Regions from separate parts of the Nostoc sp. CCY 9925 genome, predicted to be linked through region 2. Evidence: riboswitches for the same ligand, from Rfam matches in the RefSeq annotation. Region 2 holds a riboswitch; the other holds the start of a gene.
What was found. Region 2 has a riboswitch for cobalamin ahead of ACM0OY_RS20620 (energy-coupling factor ABC transporter permease). Riboswitches for the same ligand answer to the same signal wherever they lie in the genome.
Positions count from the first base shown of each region.

Region 1: another riboswitch for cobalamin. It lies ahead of ACM0OY_RS24505 (DUF1636 domain-containing protein); the one in region 2 lies ahead of ACM0OY_RS20620 (energy-coupling factor ABC transporter permease).

Region 1 is NZ_CAWUDO010000056.1:71-12,170, forward strand. Features, by position in the region: partial or broken gene ACM0OY_RS24495 (transposase) at 82-505, opposite strand; tRNA gene ACM0OY_RS24500 (tRNA-Val) at 916-989, opposite strand; cobalamin riboswitch at 1,082-1,265, shown strand; gene ACM0OY_RS24505 (DUF1636 domain-containing protein) at 1,287-1,700, shown strand; gene ACM0OY_RS24510 (cobalt-precorrin-6A reductase) at 1,697-2,443, shown strand; gene ACM0OY_RS24515 (hypothetical protein) at 2,684-3,166, opposite strand; gene ACM0OY_RS24520 (hypothetical protein) at 3,366-3,890, opposite strand; gene ACM0OY_RS24525 (cupin domain-containing protein) at 4,017-4,469, opposite strand; gene ACM0OY_RS24530 (ATP-binding protein) at 4,675-6,216, shown strand; gene ACM0OY_RS24535 (response regulator) at 6,351-6,725, shown strand; gene ACM0OY_RS24540 (class I SAM-dependent methyltransferase) at 6,768-7,517, shown strand; gene ACM0OY_RS24545 (hypothetical protein) at 8,011-8,901, opposite strand; gene ACM0OY_RS24550 (pentapeptide repeat-containing protein) at 9,165-9,695, shown strand; gene ACM0OY_RS24555 (beta strand repeat-containing protein) at 9,920-12,100, opposite strand, start outside.
Region 2 is NZ_CAWUDO010000041.1:27,967-40,066, reverse strand. Features, by position in the region: gene cbiQ (cobalt ECF transporter T component CbiQ) at 1-333, opposite strand, end outside; gene ACM0OY_RS20625 (energy-coupling factor ABC transporter substrate-binding protein) at 330-632, opposite strand; gene ACM0OY_RS20620 (energy-coupling factor ABC transporter permease) at 619-1,398, opposite strand; cobalamin riboswitch at 1,424-1,564, opposite strand; gene ACM0OY_RS20615 (heavy metal translocating P-type ATPase) at 1,618-4,080, opposite strand; gene ACM0OY_RS20610 (ArsR/SmtB family transcription factor) at 4,219-4,626, shown strand; gene ACM0OY_RS20605 (chromosome partitioning protein ParA) at 5,528-6,460, shown strand; gene ACM0OY_RS20600 (hypothetical protein) at 6,484-7,290, shown strand; gene ACM0OY_RS20595 (DUF6753 family protein) at 7,348-7,968, shown strand; gene ACM0OY_RS20590 (response regulator) at 7,973-8,761, opposite strand; gene ACM0OY_RS20585 (hypothetical protein) at 9,019-9,264, shown strand; gene ACM0OY_RS20580 (hypothetical protein) at 9,261-10,031, opposite strand; gene ACM0OY_RS20575 (hypothetical protein) at 10,039-12,100, opposite strand, start outside.

The sequences.
Region 1 (12,100 bases), on a different contig from region 2:
CTGCCTCCTGCCTCCTGCCTCCTGCCTCCTGCCTCCTGCCTCCTGCCTTGTCATAACGATAATTTTCAACACCGACCTACTTATGAGACGAAGCAGAGAACCATAAATCATCGCTTCACTCACCTCTGAATACACCTTATAATCTTTGCTTAACCCCCGAAATCGATTCAGCTTTTCCATTGGTTCGCTCAACAATCCACCGCTTGGGCAACTGCTCAAACGTCTCAGAGGTTCGTGTAATCACTTCCACCCGCACCCGCTCACCACAGACCTGCTAAACAGCATTGGCAAAGTTTTTGCCAGAATACCCCTGGTCTACCCAGATCAGTTCTAATTTGGACAACTTCTCTTTTGCTTCATCCAGCACAACCACCGTCCCTAATCGTTCTGAGGCATTTACTTCGGTTACCAGAACCCCAATCAACAATCCTTGAGAATCTACGACGATATGCCGCTTACGTCCTTTAACCTTCTTGCCACCATCGAAACCGTAGACCTCCCCTTTATAACCCTCTTGTGTCACTTGCGGAAAACAATAATCGGAGCGAAACTCTGAAGCTTTGATGGAATAAAGTTTTGAGCTTTTCTTTTCTAACAGAAACTAAAATTTATAGCCAAAAACTCAAAAGTAAAGCTCTCAAAAGCTTTCAGACATTGGCTTCTCCCAAAGTGACAGAACAGGGATAAGAAAAGTCTTCAGGTTGGATCTGGGTCTTTATCACAAGTTCTACGACGACAGGCAAAATCTTAAAACCCTTCTGCCTTCTGCCTTAAAGCGCGTAACCTTTCATCATCACCAAAAGTGGCCAAGAACCCATAACTTTGCCGCGTTCTATTGGAAGCATAAGCTTGCCGTTGCGGCAAAGTTATGGGTAAAGTCACACAACGACGACAAATAATTAGTCACTGTACAAATGGACGTAACTGGATTCGAACCAGTGACCTCTACGATGTCAACGTAGCGCTCTAACCAACTGAGCTATACGTCCTTAACCACACAATTATCAATCATAACACATACTTTTGTTAAAAAGCAAGATAAAGAATCTAGATGATTTCAGTACTATTCGACCCTAGTGTATGATCGTTAAGGTTATTCGGTTCTGGTGGGGGTCAGCTACCAGAGGTAACGGGGAAAGTTCGGTGCAAATCCGGCGCTGTCCCGCAACTGTGAACTCATTTGAGATTTGAGATTAGCTTGCCTCAGGAATCCAAAATTACAAATTGAGTGAGTCAGGATGCCCGCCGAAGTAGATTTATTAGTTCCACATTTCTGCGAGGTACAGATGACTGCGACTGCAAATATTTCCCCAACCGATCGCTGTGATGTTCCAGACCACACTTTATTTGTTTGCAAAACCTGTGCCAGCGTTTGGCAAGATGGAAAACGTTTACCTGGAAGTGGTGGCGAACAACTAGTAGAGCAACTCCAGCACTTAGCACAAGATTGGGACTTGCGAGACGAATTCCCAATTCAAGAAGTTGAATGCATGAGTGCTTGTAATCGTTCCTGCGTGGTTGCCTTTGCTGCCAAAGGCAAATTAACATATCTATTTGGCGATCTAGCCCTTGATGGCAGTGCATCTGCGATACTAGAGTGTGCTAGTCAGTACTATGCCAAGCCAGATGGTTTACTGCCTTGGTCAGAACGTCCAAAAGCACTAAAAAATGGCATTTTGGCAAAAATTCCATCTTTATGATCCGCATTTTAATTCTGGGTGGGACAGGAGATGCGGCAGAACTAGCTGCTAGACTGGCGAGTATAGAAAGGGTAGAAGTAATCACATCCCTAGCTGGTCGCACCCGTGACCCATTAGTTCCTTTGGGTGATTTGCGGGTTGGAGGCTTTGGTGGTGTTGCTGGATTGGCTAGTTATCTGGAAGTAATGCAAATCGACTTGCTAATTGATGCAACCCATCCTTTTGCTAGCCAAATTTCCTGGAACGCTGTAGATGCTGCAACCAAAGTCGGAGTAACCAATCTAAGGTTAATTCGTCCGCCTTGGCAAAAGGTAAGTGGCGATCGCTGGATTGAAGTTGATAGCGTTGCAGCCGCAGCTACAATCCTGCAAAACCAAGCACAGCGAGTATTTCTGACAGTTGGTAGGCAAGAACTCGCCGCCTTTGCTCATCTCAAAGAAATTTGGTTTCTCATGCGAATGATTGACGCTCCTACTCCTGATGCCTTAGTGCCACCAGGGATGTTATTGTGCGATCGCGGTCCCTTTACCCTCTATAACGAAAGGGAAATCCTGATTCACCACAATATCGATACCATCGTCAGTAAAAATAGCGGTGGTGATGCAACCTACGCCAAAATCATTGCCGCACGAGAACTTGAGGTGAAAGTTGTGATGGTGAATCGTCCAGCCATACCACCAGGAAATTACGTTACTAATGTTGATGATGCTTTGGCGTGGGTGTTTGACAAGTTGCACGATTAGTATTGCTAAGAAGATGAAAAAGAAAATTGGGCTTTGGATAATTGAACTTGAGTTAATGAATCTTTCCCTCACTCTAACTAAAGTCCAAGTCCGTGCCTCTGAGAATCGTAAACAGACAGTTTTATTTAAATAAAACCTTTTATTCTGTCGAATTGACTTTAAAATTAAATACTCAAAAAGCTCCCCGGCTTTTCAAAGAAATCGGCGAGCTAAATAAAAGAGGATTGCTATAGATATTTATCAAATTGTTGCTAATGCCGGTTCTGCTAAAAAATATTTCAGATTTTCCTTATCAGTGGCAAATTTCAAATAGACAGACGCCATTTCTGGTGTTAGAAATTCAATCATTAATCTGTTTTCGACCCAGAACTCTATGACATCAAAGAAAGAATCACGGTTACAGCGCACTACGCGCCAGCCTTCACGGACACCAATTTGTTCAATTTCTTTCTGGCTAGTGGGTACAGAAATAGCTGCATGAATATCTGTAAACCTTGAAGTAATAGCAGTATGCACAAATACACATTCGTCATCACCTTCACCAGGCTCTATTTGAGAACCTAAAGGATAAAGTTCAATGGCTGTACCGTGTTCATCGAAAGGTATAACCATATAACTGCTTGGGTTAGGAGGAAAAGGAACAGCTTGTGCTTTTAGAATTTCTGCAAAAACTTGAGCAACATGGTTGGGGTTTTTAACAGCAATGGAAATATGGTGAATCATAGAATAACCTCAGTTCGATATCTTGTAGATTACGAAATAATCGGGGAAAACTAGGGGAGACAAATCTGATTTTTGTACAGAACTAAAAAAAATATGTGCTGGCTGTTAATGGGTAATAGGCAATAACATGCAACAGTAAATAGGCGACAGGTGGCAGGTAAAAAGCAATAGTTTCTCTTGCCTATTGCCCTTTGCCATCCTACTGTGGTCGCCCGTAATGAGCTTTACCTTGACCGTCTGTAGTTTCAAGCACTAGAACTTGCTGTCCATAGTCATTGGTTTGAATTGACCACTGGTAGGTTTCAGGCTTTGCTGAATTGCGGCTGGAGTAGGTGCGTCCGCTATTGCAGATTTGCCCTTGGGATGTGCTGTCGCTGGGTTGAAAAGTCAAACGGCCAGCTTCAACTTTAACTTTGCCTTTTTCCTCTATGAATAGGTTAGATGTGCAGTTGTAGGTGGTGATTTGAATCAGCCTCCTTCGCTGGTAGCTACCGTTAGAAGTGAGTTGGAATTGATCGCTAGAACCGTTCGGGGCTGCTGGCCGCCCTGTGTAGCTGTCTTCATATTGGATGGATGAAATTCGACCGTACCGCCACTCACCTTGGAGTTCGGTAGGTACTCCAGCATTATTTTGAGCCTGACTGGCACTTGGGTAAAAAACAAGGCTGGCATTGAGACCCAAGCCAAGGACACTAGCAGCTAACAGACGAGTAGTTTTTGACATAGAATTGAGTTGCTTATTTGTTATTGAGTACAGATGAATTTTTTGGAATAGATTTATCAACAAGAATTCTGAATTCAGAATTCTGTTCTATATATTGTTTGTACTTACTTGATGTAGTTTCCAAATTTATCCAGCAAACTGCAATCCGTATTTGTTGAAAACAGGCTGCACTTTTTCCATGTTTACTGCTGGACTATCTGCTACTTCACCCATTTCTTCATAAAACTTTTTCGCTCCCTTGGGTGCAATTAAAACTAAGAATTTAGTAGTAGCAGAACGAACTTTGAAGGCGTGTAGTGCATTGTGAGGAATGTTAACGAAACAGCCTGGTGATGCCAAAATTGTTTCTGTACCAATTTGGATATCTATTTCACCTTCTAGAATATAAAATGCTTCTTCCCAGGGGTGAGTGTGCAGTGGCGGGCCATTTTCTTGTGTATCTGTAATTTCATAAACTGCCCAAGTTCCATTTGTTTCTTCGCCTGTTGCTTTGGTTGTAAAATGTGCGCCAAGAACTGAAAATTGATTACCTTCGCCTGGTGTCAGAATAATTGGTTTACGGATGGTTGAAGTTTGCATATAAGCTATTCCTTGTTGTGTAATTTAGTAGATATCAGCTACAAACTTGATTTGATGTTTATTAGATTAGTGGTGAATCGGGGAGAAGTAGGGGAGACAATTGAGTAATTGATATTTTTTTTGTAACTGATTATTAAGAAACTGAACTAACGTGAAAATTTCTAGGAATAATGAGTAACCTATTCTGGCGAAAGTCGATATTGTGATGCTTAACCAGTCACTCAAATTCCCCAAAGCTGACATCTTAGTAATTGATGACACACCAGAAAACCTAAACCTCTTATCTGCCATGCTGACGGATCAGGGATATAAAGTAAGGAGTGTAACTAAAGGTTCTACGGGTTTACGCGGTGCAAATGCAGTTCCTCCGGACTTGATTTTGTTGGATGTGAATATGCCTGAGATGAATGGCTATGAAGTCTGTCAAAATTTGAAGGCGAACGATCGCACTCGTGAAATTCCGGTAATTTTTATCAGCGCTTTGGGTGATGTCCTAGATAAAATAAAAGCTTTTGCAGTTGGCGGGGTAGACTATATCACTAAGCCTTTTCAATTAGAAGAAGTTTTAGCGCGAATTGAAAATCACTTGACGATTCGGCAATTGCAACAACAACTCCAAGCCCAAAATCAGCAGTTGCAGCAGGAAATCCACGATCGCACTAAAGCAGAAGAGAAGTTTGCTAAAGTTTTTCGTTCTAGTCCCAATCCAATTGCGATCGCTACAGTTTCGGAAGCTCGTTTTCTTGACGCGAATCCCAGTTTTTTAAGGATCAGCGGCTATTCTCTAGAGGAAGTGATCGGACACACCGCTACCGAAATTGATTTGGGTAAAAATACAGTAGCATTCGCCCAAAAAATCCAACTTCTGCCGGAAACTGGCTCGCTTTACAATCAAGAATTTGAATTTTGTACTAAGTCTAGTGAAGTCAAAACCATATTAATATCTATCGAATTGATTGACTTAGCCGGAGTACCTTGTGCTTTATTAATTGCCAATGACATCACCGAACGCAAACGTTTAGAAAACGAGTTTATCTCTTTAGTCAGTCATGAATTGCGTACACCTCTAACTTCCACAATGGGAGCATTAGATTTGTTGGGTGCAGGACAATTAGGAACTCTCACCCAACAAGGGCAAAAAGTCCTGAGCATTGCGACAACTAATACTGAACGCCTGATGCGCTTGGTGAACGATATTCTTGATTTAGAGCGGATGAAATCGGCCAAAATCTTCATGCGAAAGGCCAAATGTAATGTCGCCGAATTGCTAATTACGGCAACGGAAGCAATGCAAGCAATGGCAGATAAATTACAAGTCCAACTAATTGTCAATCCTTTGACAATTGAACTTTGGGCAGATTCCGATCGCCTACTACAAACATTGACAAATTTACTCAGTAATGCTATCAAGTTTTCGGAACCAGGCGATCGCGTGTGGATTAGTGCTATTGTCTCAGAATCTAAAACCGTTGATTCTCAAGAAAGTCAGAATTCCCTTACTTCCTCACCCAACTATGTTTTGATTACCATCCAAGATGAAGGACGAGGAATTCCTGAAGATAAATTACAAATTATCTTCGAGCGTTTTCAGCAGGTAGATGCATCTGATTCCCGTAACAAAGGAGGAACAGGTTTAGGACTTGCCATTTGTCGGAATATTGTGCAGCAACATAACGGTAAAATCTGGGTTCAGAGCATTTTAGGGCAAGGCAGCACATTTTATGTCCTTTTACCTTTAACTACTTAGTCTTTACAAAGGACAAACGACAAAGAACAAATGACAAAGAACAAAAGTTTTACCCTACTTTTCCCCGATCGCATTTTAGAATAATTCCAGACCGTCAAGCTAACCAGCATCACATATCATGCGAGAGTAACATAATGAACAGAAGTATCTTGATTGTTGATGATGAAGAAGATGTGCAAGCGATCGCAAAATTGGGACTAGAAATGGGTGCTGGTTGGAACGTGTTGACTGCTTGTTCTGGTCGAGAAGCGTTGAATGTAGCTGCCAACTTTAAACTTGATGTTATTTTATTAGATATGATGATGCCTGATATGGATGGGCGTGCCACTCTGCAACAACTCAAGGCTAACCCAGTTACTCAGTCAATTCCTGTCATTTTACTAACTGCTAAAGTCCAGGATTCAGATCGGGATACCTTTACAGGCTTAGATGTAGCTGCTGTCTTTGCCAAACCTTTTCGTCCTCTGAAACTAGCAGGACAAATCAGTGAAGCATTGGGTTGGTGCTGATTGTAAATTAGTACAAATATTTTATAAATTGAGCAGATACCAATGACAGCTTATTATGACTCCATAGCCGAGCAGTATAAAAAATCCAAACAATTGCCCTTTCGTCTGCATATTGAAGCATATACATACTTTAATTTGCTTGGGAATTTAGTTAACAAATCAATCCTTGATTTGGCTTGCGGAGAAGGATTCTATACCAGACAATTCAAACTCCAAGGCGCAGCAAAGGTGGTAGGAGTAGAAATTTCTGAAAAAATGATTGAACTCGCAAGACAAGAAGAAGCTACGCAATCCCAAGATATTGAATATATTCTTGCTGATGTACTAGAACTCGGCAAAATTGGCAACTTTGATTTGGTGGCGGCTTCTTTTTTATTAAATTATGCTCAAACGAAAGAAGAATTACTCAAAATGTGCCAAACCATATTTATCAACTTGAAACCAGGTGGTCGTTTTGTGACCATGAATAATAATGCTTCTCAACCGCCTACATCTTATCTTGCAACTAAAAAATATGGATTGATTAAAAGCATCAACTCACCATTAATAGAGGGCACGCCGATAACATATACAATTTATGGTAATGGGCAGGAATTTAGCTTTGATAACTATTATCTCAGCACAGAAACTTATGAATGGGCATTTCGGAGTGTTGGTTTCCAAGAGGTTCGCTGGCAAAAACCAATAGTTTCTCCTGAAGGTGTGGAGGAATTTGGTCAAGAGTTTTGGCAGGATTTTATTGACTGTGTGCCCATAATTGGTATTGAGTGTGTCAAAGGGATTGGGGATTAAGTTTTGGGTGCCGGGATTGGGTATTGGGCACGAAACCCAACACCAAGATTCTGTTATTTATTGAATTTGGGCAGTCGTTTATTGAATTCGGGCAGTCATTTATTGAATTTGGCTAGTCGTTTATTGAATTTGGCTAGTCATTTATTGAATTTGGCTAGTCATTTATTGAATTTGGCTAGTTGTTTATTGAATTCGGGCAGTCGTTTATTGAATTCGGGCAGTCGTTTATTGAATTAATCCAAAACTTGTACTGAGCGTACCCCTGCGGGGAAGCAAGCTAGGCGTAGCGTCTCGTAGAGAAGTCGAAATATCTCAAATCCAAAATGTGACGATGGATATTAGACTTCTTGGATGAATCAAAAGCCCTCACCCTAAATCCCTCTCCCAAGCGTGGGAGAGGGACTTTGAAATTTGCTCCCCTTCTCCCAATTGTGGGAGAAGGGGTTGGGGGATGAGGGCAAATTTTGCATTCGTGCAAGAGGTCTATTGTTGTTTAATTTGCTAGCCAGAAAGCGACGTTACGCACATAGGTTTTGATATCGTCCAAAGCGCGTGGCTCTTTTTTCATACCATCTCCCGGTGCTTCATCTACAAAAGTAGGACAGCCTTTTTCAGTATCCCAGTTGTAATCTACTAAATGGTGGAAGCTGGAATTAGCTACTGCTCGTCCTAATCTATTTCCTTCTGGATCTTGATGATGCTCTATTACTACAACAAGATTGAACTTACGGCTAGTAACTAAACTTTTTCCTAAGGCAATTACCCGCGCATTTTCATTGCTTAAAGGCGCACCAATCCCGCCTTCGTGGGGATGCGCGGGAAAAAATTCGATATATCCCGAAGGCGAATTGGGATTTTTGAACAGTTCGTGAATGGGTTCAACAATGGTAATTTTTTGATAATCGCCATTAGCCCCAGAATGATAGTTGGGCCAAGAAATATAAGTTGTAAATGAGTCATCTCGGCTCCAGCGAGATTCATCAGGATCGGGGTTTTTTGTGTTGAAATAATGGACATCACCAATATCAATTAAACCGCACATCGAACAACCCATATCTTGATGATCGCGTGTTGTCAGAATACCACCACCGCGTTGCCTAAAAGCATTAATTCCGGTAATGTCCTTTTCGGTTAAACCATTACCTACATCTAAAGCAAATAGCCAAAGTTCATCAAAATCTGATTTGTCAAGTGTACTTAATACTGGGTCACCACCAACTGCATTAGACTCGTAATCGCGTCCTGTAACCTCAAATAAAGAATTTCCCGCTTCATCTTTAATTGATGCTAAATAATCTTGCAACATTGAGAAACGAAAAATGCTCCAATCATCTTCAGTCGTAGGAATCGTAGTCTGCAAAAGAATACGAATTGGTTTTGCCATAACCTGTGCCAGACGAATACACAATAGAGTATAGCGATCGCTTTGCACTAATGCTTAAATAATTCCTAAACATCCCTCCCAAGTATGAAAGCATTTGACAACTCTAGATAGTGGCATTAATAGCTCAGGATGGCTAAGCTAGGTAAAAGTGATTTACTATCACTTGATCGTATAGATCCTCTGTAGCGCGTGCTGGGGATTTGTGCCTGTCTAGGTAGCTTCAATTCAACGTTCCTTAGCACAGCAACAGACGCAAAACAGATATGAAAGCAGAACAACTCCTCAAAAATTATGCGGCAGGCATAAGAGACTTTACTGGTGTCAACTTGAGTGAAGCCAACCTCAGGGAAGCTAACCTTAAAGGCGCAATTTTAGATAAAGCCATCTTGGACGGAGCTAATTTGAGTCACGCGAATTTAGCGCAAACTAGTTTCATTGAGGCAGACTTGAACGGAGCAGATTTGAGTGATGCCAACCTCAGCGGTAGCAACTTAACTGGAGCTATTTTGGATGGAGCTATTTTGGATGGAGCTAATTTGGATGGAGCTAATTTGAGTCAGGCTGATTTGACAGTTGCCAAACTGATTGAAACTAACTTAACCGAGGCGGAGTTACAGCAAGCAAGCTTAATTGCTGCAAATTTAAATGGAGCCGATTTAAGTGGCGCAGATTTAACGGTAGCCGACTTATCCCAAGCAAATCTTAGCGAAGCAGACTTAAACCAGGCAAATTTAAGCGGAGCAAATTTAGAGGGAGCCAATATAGAAGGGACAATCTTGGATGAGAATAGGTAATATCATGTTCGGGTGAAGACTTATCATTAGGACTGACGCGGGGACGCGGGGACGCGGAGAAATTTTAATAATAAGTGATTATCCGAACTTGATATGACTTAGGATTTGATGGGAAAACTGTTTGGCGATTATTAAAAAATAAAATGCAAGATGCTATGATACCATCTTGCATTTTCCAAATTTCTTATTTTTATCTGGATAGAATCATGAAACGCTCATCGCGATTAAGCAATCACATCAAAATTGTTATTGCTTAGTGACACTCCACCAACTAGTTGGGCAAATTTTACCTGAGTAAACGCACCCCCACTGCCATCTTGATCAAAGTACAATGCACCTGTAGTGCCATCATAGATAAATCGCTGAGCGATGGTTGTTGCAGATGTTCCCAGGGTAAACTGATTAGCTGCAAGTGTACCTATTGATAACCCACCACCAAAACCATCAGCCGATACCTGAATCAGTTCATTAGTAGCGTTGAAGTCATAAATAATATCAACGCCATCATTGAAACTATAAAAAGCAAAGGTATCAGTACCATTTCCTCCATAAAGGGTATCATCAGCGTTCCCACCTTTGAGGATGTCATTGCCATTGCCACCATTAAGGGTGTTATTGCCTCCTGAGAGGGTATCATAAATGCTTACAATGGTGAGAATGTCATTGCCATTGCCACCATTGAGGGTATTATTGCCTGAGGGGGAAAGGGCAAAGAGAGTATCATTGCCATCGCCACCATCGAGTAGATTATCGCCTGATGAATAGTCAATTTTTAAGGTATCGTCGCCAGCACCACCATTGAGGGTGTTATTTCCTGAGGTAGTGTAGCCGTACACATCGTAAGCTAAGTCCGAAGTGGAGGCCGAGAGAGAATCATTGCCATCGCCCCCCAAGAGCAGGTTATCGCCGATTGAAAAATCAACATTCAAGGTATCGTTGCCAGCACCCCCGTTGAGGGTATTATTGCCGGAGGTGGTATAGGTTTCGGTAAAAGATCCGAAATCATAGTCGAAAAAGCCAGAAGCAACAAGATAATCATTGCCATTGTCCCCAGAGAGCAGGTTATCGCCTGTTGACAAACTAGCTCTTAAGGTATCGCTACCAGTACCACCGTTGAGGGTGTTATTGCCAGATGAATAACCAAGAAAATTCAATCCTGTCAAGTAACCACCGACTAATAAGCCAGAGGTGGAGAGAGAATCATTGCCATCGCCCCCAGAGAGCAGATTATTACTTGTTGAATCGGAATCATCCGATAGAATATCGTTACCAGTACCACCAATGAGAGTATTACTGCCCGCACCGCCCCTCAAAACATCGTTACCGCTCTTGCCATCGATTTTGTCATTACCTCCTTGACCATTTATGACATCATCTGAGTTGTCAAAGCCGTTGATATTGTTGTTCAAATCGTTCAAGAAGGTGACTGTGTTCTTTTTGAAGACGGTGCTTTGGTTGAAATTAGCATCGAAGACATCAAAGCTGTCCGTGATGGTAGTTTGTCCATAAAACAGAATATTGCCGACCTCGGCTAAATTGTCTAGATTTTCTAGAGCAAAGTTTTGCAAGACTACTTTGATATTACGAAATCCCCCTGTAAAGGTTATTTCTAAGTCGTTAGCATTTTGAGTTAATAGCAGATTTCTCGCAGTTTGCTCAGATTGTGTAAATTGCAAAATATCCAATGAGGCAATTACTGCCGCTGATGGGTTTGAGCCTTTACCAATGCCACTGAAATCGGTGATAGTGGTAACAGGGCATATATCATAACCTAGAACAAATTTATCCTTGCCACCGCCACCAATTAAGATTTTATTGTTCGTACTGCTAAAAGGAAAGAGATCGTTCGATTGACTATAGAAGGTATCGTTACCAGCGCCACCGTTGAGGGTGTTATTACCAAAAGCGTCAAATGCAGAGAGAGTATCATTACCATTACCTCCAAACAGCAGATTATCACCCCATGAATTGTCAATATTTAAGTAATCGTCACCAGCGCCACTGTTAAGGGTGTTATTGCCAGAGGAGGCAAAGAGAGTATCATTACCATCGCCTCCAATGAGACTATCATTCCCTAGACCATCAACGAGAGTATCATTCCCTAGACCACCAACGAGAGTATCATTCCCCGCATCACCACGCAGCAGGTCGTTGCCACTCTTGCCGTCGATTTTGTCGTTACCCCCTCGACCATTGATGACATCATCTGAGTTGTCAAAGCCGTTGACATCGTTATTCAGGTCGTTAAAGAAGGTGACTGTGTTCTTGCGGAACGGGTTTTGTTGGGTGGAGTTGGCATTAACCACATCAAAGCTGTCTGTAATGTTGGTTTGTCCATCAAACAAGATATTGCCCAGCGTTGATAGGTTATCTAGGTTTTCCAGAGTAAAGTTTTGCAGGATAAC
Region 2 (12,100 bases):
GATATAAATATAGAAGTGTCCGAGAGTTAGTCCATACCATGAGTCTAATTTGACACTTTGTAAATCAGTAATTGCAACTCCATTCACCATCAAGGCTGGTAAACTTGTCAAACAAAAAACTATGGTGAACATTAACAACCGAAAATAAACACCAGCCGGAATTCTTGCATAAATAACTGTCCAAATACCCATCCAAAGCGCCATTAAAATTTGCACTAGCGGATGAGTAGCAAAGGAAATAGCAAGAGTAGTAAATGCAAAAATTAGTTTATGTTCTGGTGGCAAACTTCGTAGTCGATTAGTGTAAGCTAAAGTGTCTATTTGCAGGCTCATTCTTCACGTTTTTGTTGTTGGGAACGTCCTTTATACAACCCAATTGCATAACCGACTACTCCAGCACCTAAAGCTGCTTGCGAAGCAAATAATAAACTTTCTATTTCACCACTAGCTGGTTCAAAAAATGATTTAAACCAGGGTTTATATCCAGGTTGTATTTCAGTAATTGCTTTTTCTGCTTTGTCATCGGAACCGGCAAATTCGCCACCACGCACAAATATTAACGGTGCAACTGCTAAGGCTAATACAGCTACTACCAACAGCCAGTTACTCAACCCTTTTTTAGATTGACTCATTTCCTTGGGGTTCCCGTTTGATTAATTTCAACAATTCTAATTCTTGAGGATTATAAGATTGTAGCCAGTTCCACACCAATACAGTTAGCAATCCTTCACTAATTGCTAAGGGAACTTGAGTAATGGCGAAAATTCCGGCGAACTTGGTAAATGAAGCGAGAAACCCACCAACAGGTGCAGGAAAAGCTAGGGCGAGTTGGATAGAAGTGATAATGTAGGTGAGTAAATCTGCGATCGCAGCTGCTAGAAATATGGCGATTTTTTGTTTACCACCCAACTTTATTGTCAGATTATATATCCAGTAAGCTGCAAATGGCCCAGCGATCGCCATCGAAAAAGCATTTGCACCCAGCGTCGTCAAGCCACCATGCGCCAGTAACAAAGCTTGAAATAACAACACTAAGCTACCCAAAACTGACATAGTAAGGGGGCCAAACAGCACCGCACCTAACCCCGTCCCTGTTGGGTGAGAACAGCTACCTGTGACGGAAGGGATTTTCAACGCTGACAGCACAAAAGTAAAAGCACCAGCCAAGCCCAGCAGTAGTTTCAGTTCCGGGTTCGCTTGGGTAATGCGAGTCAGACTACGCAATCCCAATAGAAAAAATGGTAATGCCACAATCCACCAAAAAATCGCCCACTGCACGGGTAAAAAACCTTCCATAATGTGCATGGCGTAGGCGGGTTTGGGTAAACCAACTACTAGATAAAAACTGATAACTCCCATCAGGGTTAGACTGACTAACGCCTGTTTTTTTCTTTTCATAATCTGTACCTCGCAGATTTATGTAAACGAATTGATTCTAACCGGCGGGCATCCTGACTCACCTAATTTTGGCTCACAGTTGCGGGACAGCGCCGGATTTACACCGGACTTTCCCCCTTGCGTCCGATGGCTGCTCCCCATCAGAACCGATTGGAGTAACTATATCACCATTACTAATTTTGAACAGCGATTTTTTACCAGGTATTTACAAAGCGTAGTTTATTGAGATAGTTTAGCTCTAAATAGCCGCATTCCATTCGCCGTTACAAACAAAGAACTTCCGGTATCAGCTAAAACTGCAACTGCTAACCCGACAAATCCGAATGTCCCCAAAAGTAAAAACAGTGCTTTTGTTACCAGCGAAAAGACAATATTTTGCTGAATTACCTTTACGGTACGGCGACTCAAATCAACAGCCGTAGCGAGTCTTCTTAAGTCACCACCAACCAGTACGACATCAGCGGTTTCCAACGCTATATCTATCCCACCCACCGCAAAGCTGATATCCGCAGCCGCCAATGCCGGGGCATCATTTATACCATCACCTACCATGCCCACAATCCCAGAACGGCGCATTTGTTGAATTATTTGCAGCTTATCTTCTGGTAAAAGTTCTGCTTTATACTCTTTAATGTCAAGCTGTTGAGCAATTTGTTGGGCAACCTGAGTGCGATCGCCTGTTAACATGACTAGATGTTGCAATCCCTGCTTTTTCAACAATCGCACAGATGACGCAGCCTCCAAGCGCAAGCCATCCGCCAGGGAAATCACTCCTAATAAACCCTGGCTATTGCCTACTAAAACTGGAGTTTGTCCCAAATTTTCCATCTCACCCAAGAGGGACTCGGCAGCCAGTGATAAACTGATACCTTGATCCACAAATAACCGCCGATTTCCCACAAAATACTGCATTGTGCCAAAATTTGCGGTAATACCTCTACCAGGATAAGCTATAAAATTCTGGGGATTCTCTAACTCTATTCCTTCCTCCCTGGCTTTTGCAACTATCGCCCTAGCCAAAGGATGTTCAGATTGTTGTTCCAAAGCAGCGGCGATTAATAATATCTGCGTTGCACTCACTTCCCCCAACTCCTTCACCTGTAGCACTACAGGTTCTCCTTGGGTCAGGGTTCCCGTTTTATCAAAAGCAAGACTGGTGAGTTTTCCAGCAGTTTCCAAGCTATTACCGCCCTTGAATAATATCCCTTGACGGGTGGCTGCACCAATAGCACTGACAATGGAAACGGGGGTAGAAATCACCAAAGCACAGGGACAAGCAATTACTAATAACACTAACGCTCGATAAAGCCAAATATCAAAGGATTGAGCAAATACCAAGGGCGGAATTAAAGCCAGAGCGATCGCTATCATTATTACAATAGGTGTGTAAACTTCGGCAAACTTATCTACCCATTGCTGGGAAGGTGCGCGGCTTGATTGAGCAACTTCAACTAAGTGAACAATTTTCGCCACCGTCGTATCAGCAGCAGTATGTGTGACTTTCACCTCTAAAAAGCCAGTTTGATTTAATGTTCCCGCAAAAACGCGATCGCCTATTTCTTTATCTTCAGGAATAGATTCTCCTGTAATTGGCGATTGGTCAATTGCTGAATTTCCCGATACCACCACTCCATCTAAAGCAACACGCTGTCCTGGACGAATTGTCAGAGTTTCCCCAACTTGAATTTCTTCGACGCGCACTGTTACTTCCTGAGAACCCCGCCTGATAGTTGCAGTCGGTGGAGTCAAATTCATCAGGTTACTGATAGCATTGCGGGTACGACCAAAGGTAAAAATTTGCAGCGTCGTCCCCAAGGAAAATAGAAAGATCACCAATGCAGCTTCAAACCAGTCCCCTAAAATCACCGCACCAATCACCGAAATCGTCATCAGCAAGTTCATATCGGCGCGGCGTAGGCGTAACTCCATCAAACCGGCTCGTGCAATGGGAAATCCAGCTACGATGATGCCAATGCCATAAAAAGCCCGTACTATCCAAATAGGTAGCGCCAAATACTGAGTTATCAAACCCAGAACTAAACCTACTCCTGCTAAAATCACACTCAGCCCCCGGCGGTTGTGAATCCAGAATTTCCAGTTTGTCAAGTCGGTATTTTGAGACTGCTGGCGGACTGGATGAGGGTGTTGGTGTTCGTGATTTATGGAAGTCTCATCACTTTGCTCGACTGTATAACCCAAAGTTTTAATCCGGTCAAAAATCGCCGTTTCATTGACTTGTTGCGGGTTATATAATATGTCCGCTCTTTGGGTTGCAAAACTGACCGATACCTCCAAAACGCCTGCTATCTGCTGCAAACCAACCTCAACTGTCTTAGCACAACCGCCGCAATCCATCCCGCCAATTTTAGCTTGTAGGCTTTGAGTAGGAACCGCATCAGTGTGATGGTCGTGGTCACAAGAATGGGAATGACTGAGATGGGTAGCTGCTTCATGACTCTGCTCAACTGTATAGCCCAAAGCTTTGATCCGATCAAAAATCGTCTTCTCACTGACTATCTGTGAGTCGTAGGATACTTTGACTTTTTCTGTCGCAAAGCTCACAGATGCTTCGGTCACACCACGTAACTGCTGCAAGCTGACTTCAATTGTCTTAGCGCAGCTTCCGCAGTCCATACCACCAACCTGCAAAGCTTGAGTTCTAATGGAGGGAGTTTGAGTCATGGCAGCTTGACAAGAAAGGCTACAAAGTTAACTACCAATATTCTAATACAACAGTTGAACAACTGCTCAATTGTTAAATAAGTACATTTTTAGTTAATATTGAGATTGATTACCATTGCTGCCAGCCAAAAAAAAGAGATGAACAAGCGCACATCCAAGTCAGAAAACGAGCTACTACAAAGTGCTGACAACGCGCCCACCTGTGACACCCATCTGATACATCTAGATAATGTCCGCTTAACTCAGTCACAAATCCTACCAACAGATAAAGCGCAGCAGATGGCAGAACTCTTTGGGGTGTTAGCAGATCCGAACCGTCTGCGTCTACTATCTGGTTTAGTAAACCAAGAATTGTGTGTTTGCGATTTAGCAGCGTTGACGAAAATGAGTGAATCAGCCGTTTGTCATCAGCTGCGATTGTTGAAAGCTATGCGTTTAGTCAGCTATCGCCGAGAAGGGCGAAATGTCTATTACAGTTTGGCTGACAGTCACATCATTAATTTATATAGTTCTTTAGCAGAACACCTTGACGAGTCAAATGCTTAAGGTTTTACCGGAAGTTTGGTTCGTCTTTTTTATGCAACAGAAGTTTGACAAATTGTCTTTTGACATTAGCAGTTATTTAATGTCAATGTTTAAAGCAAAATCTGATGTTTCCCCAGATAAACCCCGTCCATTTTGAAACCTAGAGTTTTTAAGGAAAGTATATTATTCGGTCGTGGCTTGAGTTCTGAGCTTTACCCTAATTCCAAAAAAACTACGGTTTTCAAGGTAGACGCGGTTTAAAATACAAAAATACACTGATTTGAACAACTTTTTTAACTTTGCTTGCTAGCCCATCTGCTGCTCACAATATTCAGGTAACTAAATCGTGTGAGTCAGGTACAATCCAGCAATCAAGCTTTCTTTTAATAAGGATTTAACCCAAATTCTAAAGATATTAAAAACTAGTTTATACAAAGATATAAAGCTTATTAAATAAACATCCAACTACCCCTGTTTAAAGCAAACTATATGGAATTTATTACTAATTTATATATCAACAAATGTTGATTAAATATTGAAGTTTTGTTGATTGGCTTTTTGAGCTAAAGGTTACATACTAAAACCAATCTATGTAAAACAGAGTAGTCAGGTTTCATTGAATAATGAGTATTTATTGGCTTCCTCATATAGCTAATTTTCAGGACAACTATATGAGCATTTTAAAATTGATCCAGGCATTGACATTTTTGTAATTCTAATTATTTATTCTGGGAGGATTGATGGAGGGATGCAGTCATTTTAAGTGGTTTGCTGGGAACCTGTATAATCAACTAGTTTTATCATTAAATGTTGCTTATATCAAATACTTATCAACTATTATAAATGAATTATCTTCTTCAAGATAATGTTTAAAAGTTTCGATTTATATCAACAAAGTGTATTTGCTTTGTAGAGGATTGTTATGTCTCAAAATAGAAGTAATAAGGGTAAAAAAGTCATGTCTGATGATAATACAACCAATAATAATATTTCGTTAAACACTGATAGTAAACCTAAAAAGCGGCTAATAATTGTTACAGGTGATAAAGGTGGCGTGGGAAAAAGCACCTTTGCACGAGCGCTATTTCAACTGTACATTAATAAAAATTTACCCTGTGTTACTTATGAAGCTGACTTAAGAAATCCTCAGTTAGAAAGATATTTCAAAAAAGACTACCGACCTATAATCCGTTATATTGATATTTTTCATAGGGGTGGTGCTGACGATTTATTAATTAATTTAGATGAGAGCGATTGTCCTATTACACTATTAGACTTACCAGCACAATCTGGAGGTTTCTTTGAAAGTTATGTCAAAGAGCTTTCATTTTTTGAAGTGCTTAAGACCGATATTAATTGCCAAGTTACGATGGTTTCAGTGATTAGTAGGGTTCTTGATTCCATAAATGTTCTAGAAAAACTGCGTGAACTTTGTAAAGATCAAGTAGATTATATTGTCGTCAAGAACTTATTTCATGGTGAAGAAGAAAAATTTGAGCGATATAATGACGCTTTTCTACGTCAAAATATGCTTGCAGAAGGTCTAGTAGAACTTGTGATGCCAGATTTATTCTACAAATCCTACGACTTTATTGACCGCCATGCTCTGACATTTAATGAAGGTCAGACTCATAAAGGAACAAATATTGTGATTAAGTCGAGAATTAAATCTTGGCTTGCTGAGTTTGAAGCGCAAATCAAGCCAGCATTTAATTTATTTGGCTTTGATATACAACCAGATGATTGTTACTATCCAGCAGTTGTTGAAAAGTCTAAAGAGCTTAGGGAAAATGAAGAAAAAGAAAAAGCTAAAAATCAAGATTCAAATTTACAATCTGAAAATATAGCTGCTTAATTTAGTAGTTTGCTTAGTTTATTATGTTTAGAAAGCGTTTTGTGATTACATCGGGTGATGCTCGTGTAGGTAAGTCTACAGCTTCTAGGCTCTTGCTAGAGTTGTACTTGAAAAATCAACTCAATGTGCGTGTTTTCTACCACGGGCATCGTAATAAACTATCGATATATCAAACACAACGCTTTGAGATAAACCATTTGGGATTCTCTAGAGGTGATTCTGATAGGTTATTACTCGACTTAGAAATGTTTCCGAAAATTGAAGTGATTTTGACTGATATGCCAGGTCAAAATCTCCGAGAATTCAAGTTTTTTGATAGAGATGTTTCACTGATAGAAAATCTTAATTATCTAGGATATCGTGTTACTTTCTTGCACCCGATATCACACCGTAAAGACTGCGTTGAAGATTATCTTCAGGATTTATATCAGCATTTTGGTAGTCAGGTTGACTATGTTGTTATCCAAAATCATTACTTTGGCAAGCAATTTCGATACTATGAGGGGAGTCAATTCCAAGCTGATATTAAAAAATTAAACAGCTTGGAACTAGTTTTAGGTGGATTGCATAATGACTTTTACCAGTTGCTTGAGGATACTGGTTTACCTTATACTCAACTGATTGAAACTAACTCTCCTCTTAATACTATTCAACGTTCGATAGTATTCAACTGGATGGAGACTTTTCATAACTCTATTGTTTCTAGTGGGATAACTTCTAATTATTTAGGGTTGAGTATGAACTGTGCAGAATTAGCTTCTGTAGGTGCAAATAAACAAAGTCCTTCCAATCTTGATGTAACTGAAGATGTTGAATCTGACAAATGGTAATTATTTGCTTTACCAAATTGAAAGTGAGATTTCAAATTGACTGTTTAAAAACAACCTATGACTAATATTGCAAAAGTTGTTGAAAAAGTTGTTGCAGAATATTCTGAAGAAAAAAAAGCAGAGGTTACTGATTGGATACTGAAATTGGGTATTCGGCCTGATGACCCCTTGTTCAACCTATACGCCGAACTAGGTACAACCCAGTTTGCGTTGCAGCAGCTACCAGGTAGGCTTGACTCCCTTGTGGTGGGTTGGACTGACATGGTAGACGATAAGCTTAATAGTGCTTCTAAAGTGGCAATACAACAACAAAAGAGTGCGATCGCAGAAGCGGCGAAGGATCTGGTTAAGATGACTAAGCAAGCTGGTGGGGTTTTGCCTCACTTGGGTGTAAGTAATTGGCGATTGGCACAAGTGGCCGGGGTATTGGGTTTTGTACTAGCTTTAGGGACTGCAATTGGTGTTTTTACATACAAGACCATTGCTGGAAGTGTAACTTTTCAGCAGGCGGCTTCTGGATCTGCCATCTTACAATCTGAAGATAAAAAGCTTCTAGATTGGGCTAAATCCAATGAAGGTAAGGTAGCGCGTAGTATTTATGTTAAAAACGCCGTTATCATTAAAACTTGCCGCCAGCAGAAAAAGTATTCAGGTGGCTGCATAATTGCAGTTGATTAATTTTCTAGGCAACCCAGCCTTTGTATCCCTTATTACTCGTTTTAGCTGTATCTTTTTGACTTTTTTGGTTAGTTTTGACTCTTGTGTGGGTTTCTTGAGTAACTTCTTCTTCGATTTTCATGTCTGTAAAGCTGAGGATTCCCAGGCGGATTGCTTCGCGGATAGCGTTTAACCTATCTTTGACTCCTAGCTTGATAAATGAATTATGTAGATATGACCTTACTGTACCTTCTGAAACATACATTACACTGGCAATTTCATTATTTTTCATGCCTCCAGCAGCTAATTTAAGAACTGTTATTTCTTTAGTAGAGAAATCACTTAAAAAGTCTAGTGCATTTCTATCAGGTGTGTCATTTGACCTGAGACTATCAATCAGAATACGATTAATAGTTGGGTCAATCCATGATTCGTTATTGTATGCAGCCATTACTGCTTCAACGAATCTTTCTCCTACTTCTTCTCTGACGCTATTTTTACAGTAATAGCAGTCTGCGCCATTACTAATGGCTGCGTTAATAGTATCTCGGCTGCTATTTGCAGTCATAACCACAATTTTAATTGATGCGTGTTTGGATTTAATTGTACTGATTACATCAATGCCATCGATATCAGGTAAATCAATATTTATAATGACGATATCTGGCTTTTGCTTATCAACAATTTCTATCCCTTCTTTCCCGTATTTGACAAGGCTACATACCTGGATTCTACCAGTTTCAGATAATATTGTTGCCGCGCCAATCCTAGATATGTTCTCATTTTCAATGATGACAACATTAATAGGTTTCATATTATATGCTTTTTTGGTTTGGTATTGTCCTTGATAATAATACTTATAGCACTTACTATTTTAAATTTTTTAATCTTTACAATTACTATAACTTAATTGGCTTATTTAAAATTTTTACTATTATTCGTAAAAACTTTACAAAGTGATTGGGTGGTTTGTGTACTTTTCATTAAGCAATCTATTTACTAGGTGATTTTATTTATAAGTCATGGGTTTAATAGTTATTAGCGAATTGATGGAGGAATAGATAATTTTTTATGAATAGCGATAAACTTTTAGGATGGATAGAAAAGATTGTTGTTTGGTCTTTGATAGGAATGCTATGTTTGGTCGGATTAGGCAGATTGCCTATTAACCCGACGAGTTTGTTGGACTTTACTGCGTCTTTTTACTATTTTGCTGTTGCGGTTGTTATTTGTCCCAAGACCCCCCTGAGTTTTAATAAAAAGCTGATTTTTGGATTTATAGCTTTTATGTATGGTGTGTGGTTTGGGTTGATTTAATCTAGCTCTTTAGCAGAATCCTGGTTTTTGAATTGTTGTTGACTCTGTTCGCGGCGTGCTTGTTGCTCATTGAACAGAGTCTTGAAACGTTCAAATTCCTTTTTAGTGAGATTATTAATGGTGATAGAGTACTCTTCTGAGTTATTGTCACGAGATGCCAAGAGTGCTTCTCGATTTTCTTCGGAATCAGGCAAATTTCTATCAAGTCTAAGAGTTTGCGAATCTTCTTCTGATTTTAGACTTGCAGTATATTCTTCACTTTTATAAATGATACCTTGTGTCTCTTTATCTGATTTTCCAAATATATCTAAGCGGTCTAAAATTACAGGAATAACAAACTGTCTAATTTGAGAATCGGCGGTAAGAGATTGTACTCTATCTTCTGGACTCTCTTCTACTGGGCTGCCATTATTATCGTCATTTTTATTTGTGGGGTTTTTTATAACCTCTGGTTCAATTGTGGTTCCTGTGAACTGGCTTGCTTCGGCTTGTGAAGATGACTCTTGATTAACTTGATTAACAAAAGTGATAGGTTTAATTTCTGTAGAGTTTACTTTTGCTTCATCTTGCACTACTTTACTGATTCTGTTAATTTCCGAATTTAACCTTAGCACAGCCTCTTTTATTTCCTCAGCAGTTGGAGGCTTTTTTGCAGATTCTTCAAATTTATCATCAGGGATGTTAAGCTGTTTGATCAATTCTCTGAGGAGACTGGCTTGTATCGCTGGAGTTAAACCTTCTACTGGAAGTTCGATTAGTTCTTTCATACTAAAATTACCTCTCCACTAAATCTTTTTTGACATCTTTGAGCGCATTATTGATACGGGAATTCATGAGTTGAAAATCCTGTAATGTTTCATCACTGATGTTACTTGTTTGGGTTTTTCCTTCTTTAAGATATAATAATATATTGTCATTTTTATCCTTAATTAAGTAAGTTTTGTCTTGAGTCTTAGTAGCAATTTGGTATTTTTCTGTTTGTACTGACATAATGCCATTGATATCTTCCTGTCCAATGATTTTAACTAAACTTTGGGCAAGACTGGTCATCTCGTTAACTTTTTTTAGCTCCTTTATATCTTGTTCCATCGCCTTAAAAGCGTTCTCAAGACTGATGTTTTCTTTGATATATAAATCAGCTACCTCCTGAATTCTATTGAGATATGTTTCTGATTTACCGAGCTTTTCAGCTGCTACATACCAGTCTTGAAGATTTTGCACTGTATTAGCTTTCATCCGCTCGATAATACTATCCATCGCTCCAACCTGCTGCATTCTGGGTTGAGAATGTGATGCGAGTGCTTGGTCAATATTTGGTTGTTGATTTTGTTGTGGAGAGAGAATGCTCTTGTCTTTAGCAAGAAATGGATTATGTGATACTTGTGTATTGGAAGAAATAGCGTTGGTAATAATTTTGGTATTTTCTACAGGATTTAATACAGCGTATCCTTGGGAAGTTTGTTCTACTTTATAGCCTTTTTCTTGAAGATAATTTTGAACTAATTGGTCAGTCCCTTGTGCATTTCCGACTATGAAAGAGCTTTTCGCTTCTATTGCCTTACTAAGTAACGGTTTATACTGATTTTCAAAAGTTTGGGCAATTAGCTCGCTTGTCACTCCGCGCCACGGGCCAGACCCGGATACCATAATGATGTCGTCTTTCGAGTAATTTCCTGTGTTGGCGCGTTCTCCCCATGCTTGCTCGTAATTCCGAGTGCTTGAAGGTGTTTCGGGGGGCGCAGCTGATTTACCGATAAACTGGGTAGCTATTTGGGCCATCGCAATATCTTTTTTCATGTGTTCAACGACGGCAGCGTTTATAGGTTCAAGTTGGGATAGTGGATTTGTTAGCGGACGATCAGTCTGTTCGGACTTTTCCTGCTGGGTTTTTGCTGTAGTTTGTTGTGACTTTTCAGTTATATTGCCGTATGCTTCGCTGAGGGCTTGAATAAATGCGGATTCTTTACCCTTACCCTCCCACTGTTTATCCTGGGCGTTAGTTATATTACTCAGGCGGTGCGTTGCGGAGCCAGCGCTGTGATTGGGTTCCCCGACTTGTTCGCGCAGCGTCTCCGATAGGAGAGGCGACTGGCGTGGGATTTCCCCCGTTGTTGCAACTGCCGTACAGTTTTCCAGCCATTCAGTTCCTCCGCGTTTGGCGATCGCCTCAGTTAGCCGGGGGTGTTGTTCGAGTTTAGCCTGAAGTACTTCTACCATTAGCTTGTATTCATCAGCTGATGGATACAGCTGCTTTTGGTGGTTAAATGCGTGTTCGGCGGATGTGTATGCTACCCCTTCAGGTTTTTGGCTGTGGTTCTCTACTCCATACTGTCCGGCGGGGGCTTCTGGATTATTATTGACTGAAACTTGGTAATTGTTTTGTAGCTTGCCTTGTTCTTTTGCGAGTGCAGTAGCAAGACTGAGTGCTACTCCAAGCCCATCTTTGGAGTCAGGACTGATATTTACTGGAGTTGCAGGTTGTTTTTGAATGGCTGGGAATGGAACAATTTTGCCATTGACATAATCCCCTAGCGGCTCCATGAATAAGCCATATAGCTGACTCTTACTCGCCTGGGTTTGGGTAAGTTCTTTAGATGAATGTTTTTCCCATTTCGCCCAGGCTTGCTGGTAACTCGGATCTTGAATCATTTCGGGGGTAATTTTGTACTGCTTACCCACCCGGAAAGCAACTTGCTCGCCGTTTTTACCTTGAGCGATCGCAATATCTCCCTCTTTGATACCATAAGTTTCTTGGTAGTTTACACCTCTGGTGGTGTGTATCCTACCGTGTCCACGCATAGCATCGATAGTTGTATCAGCTGGTACTTTGGAAGGT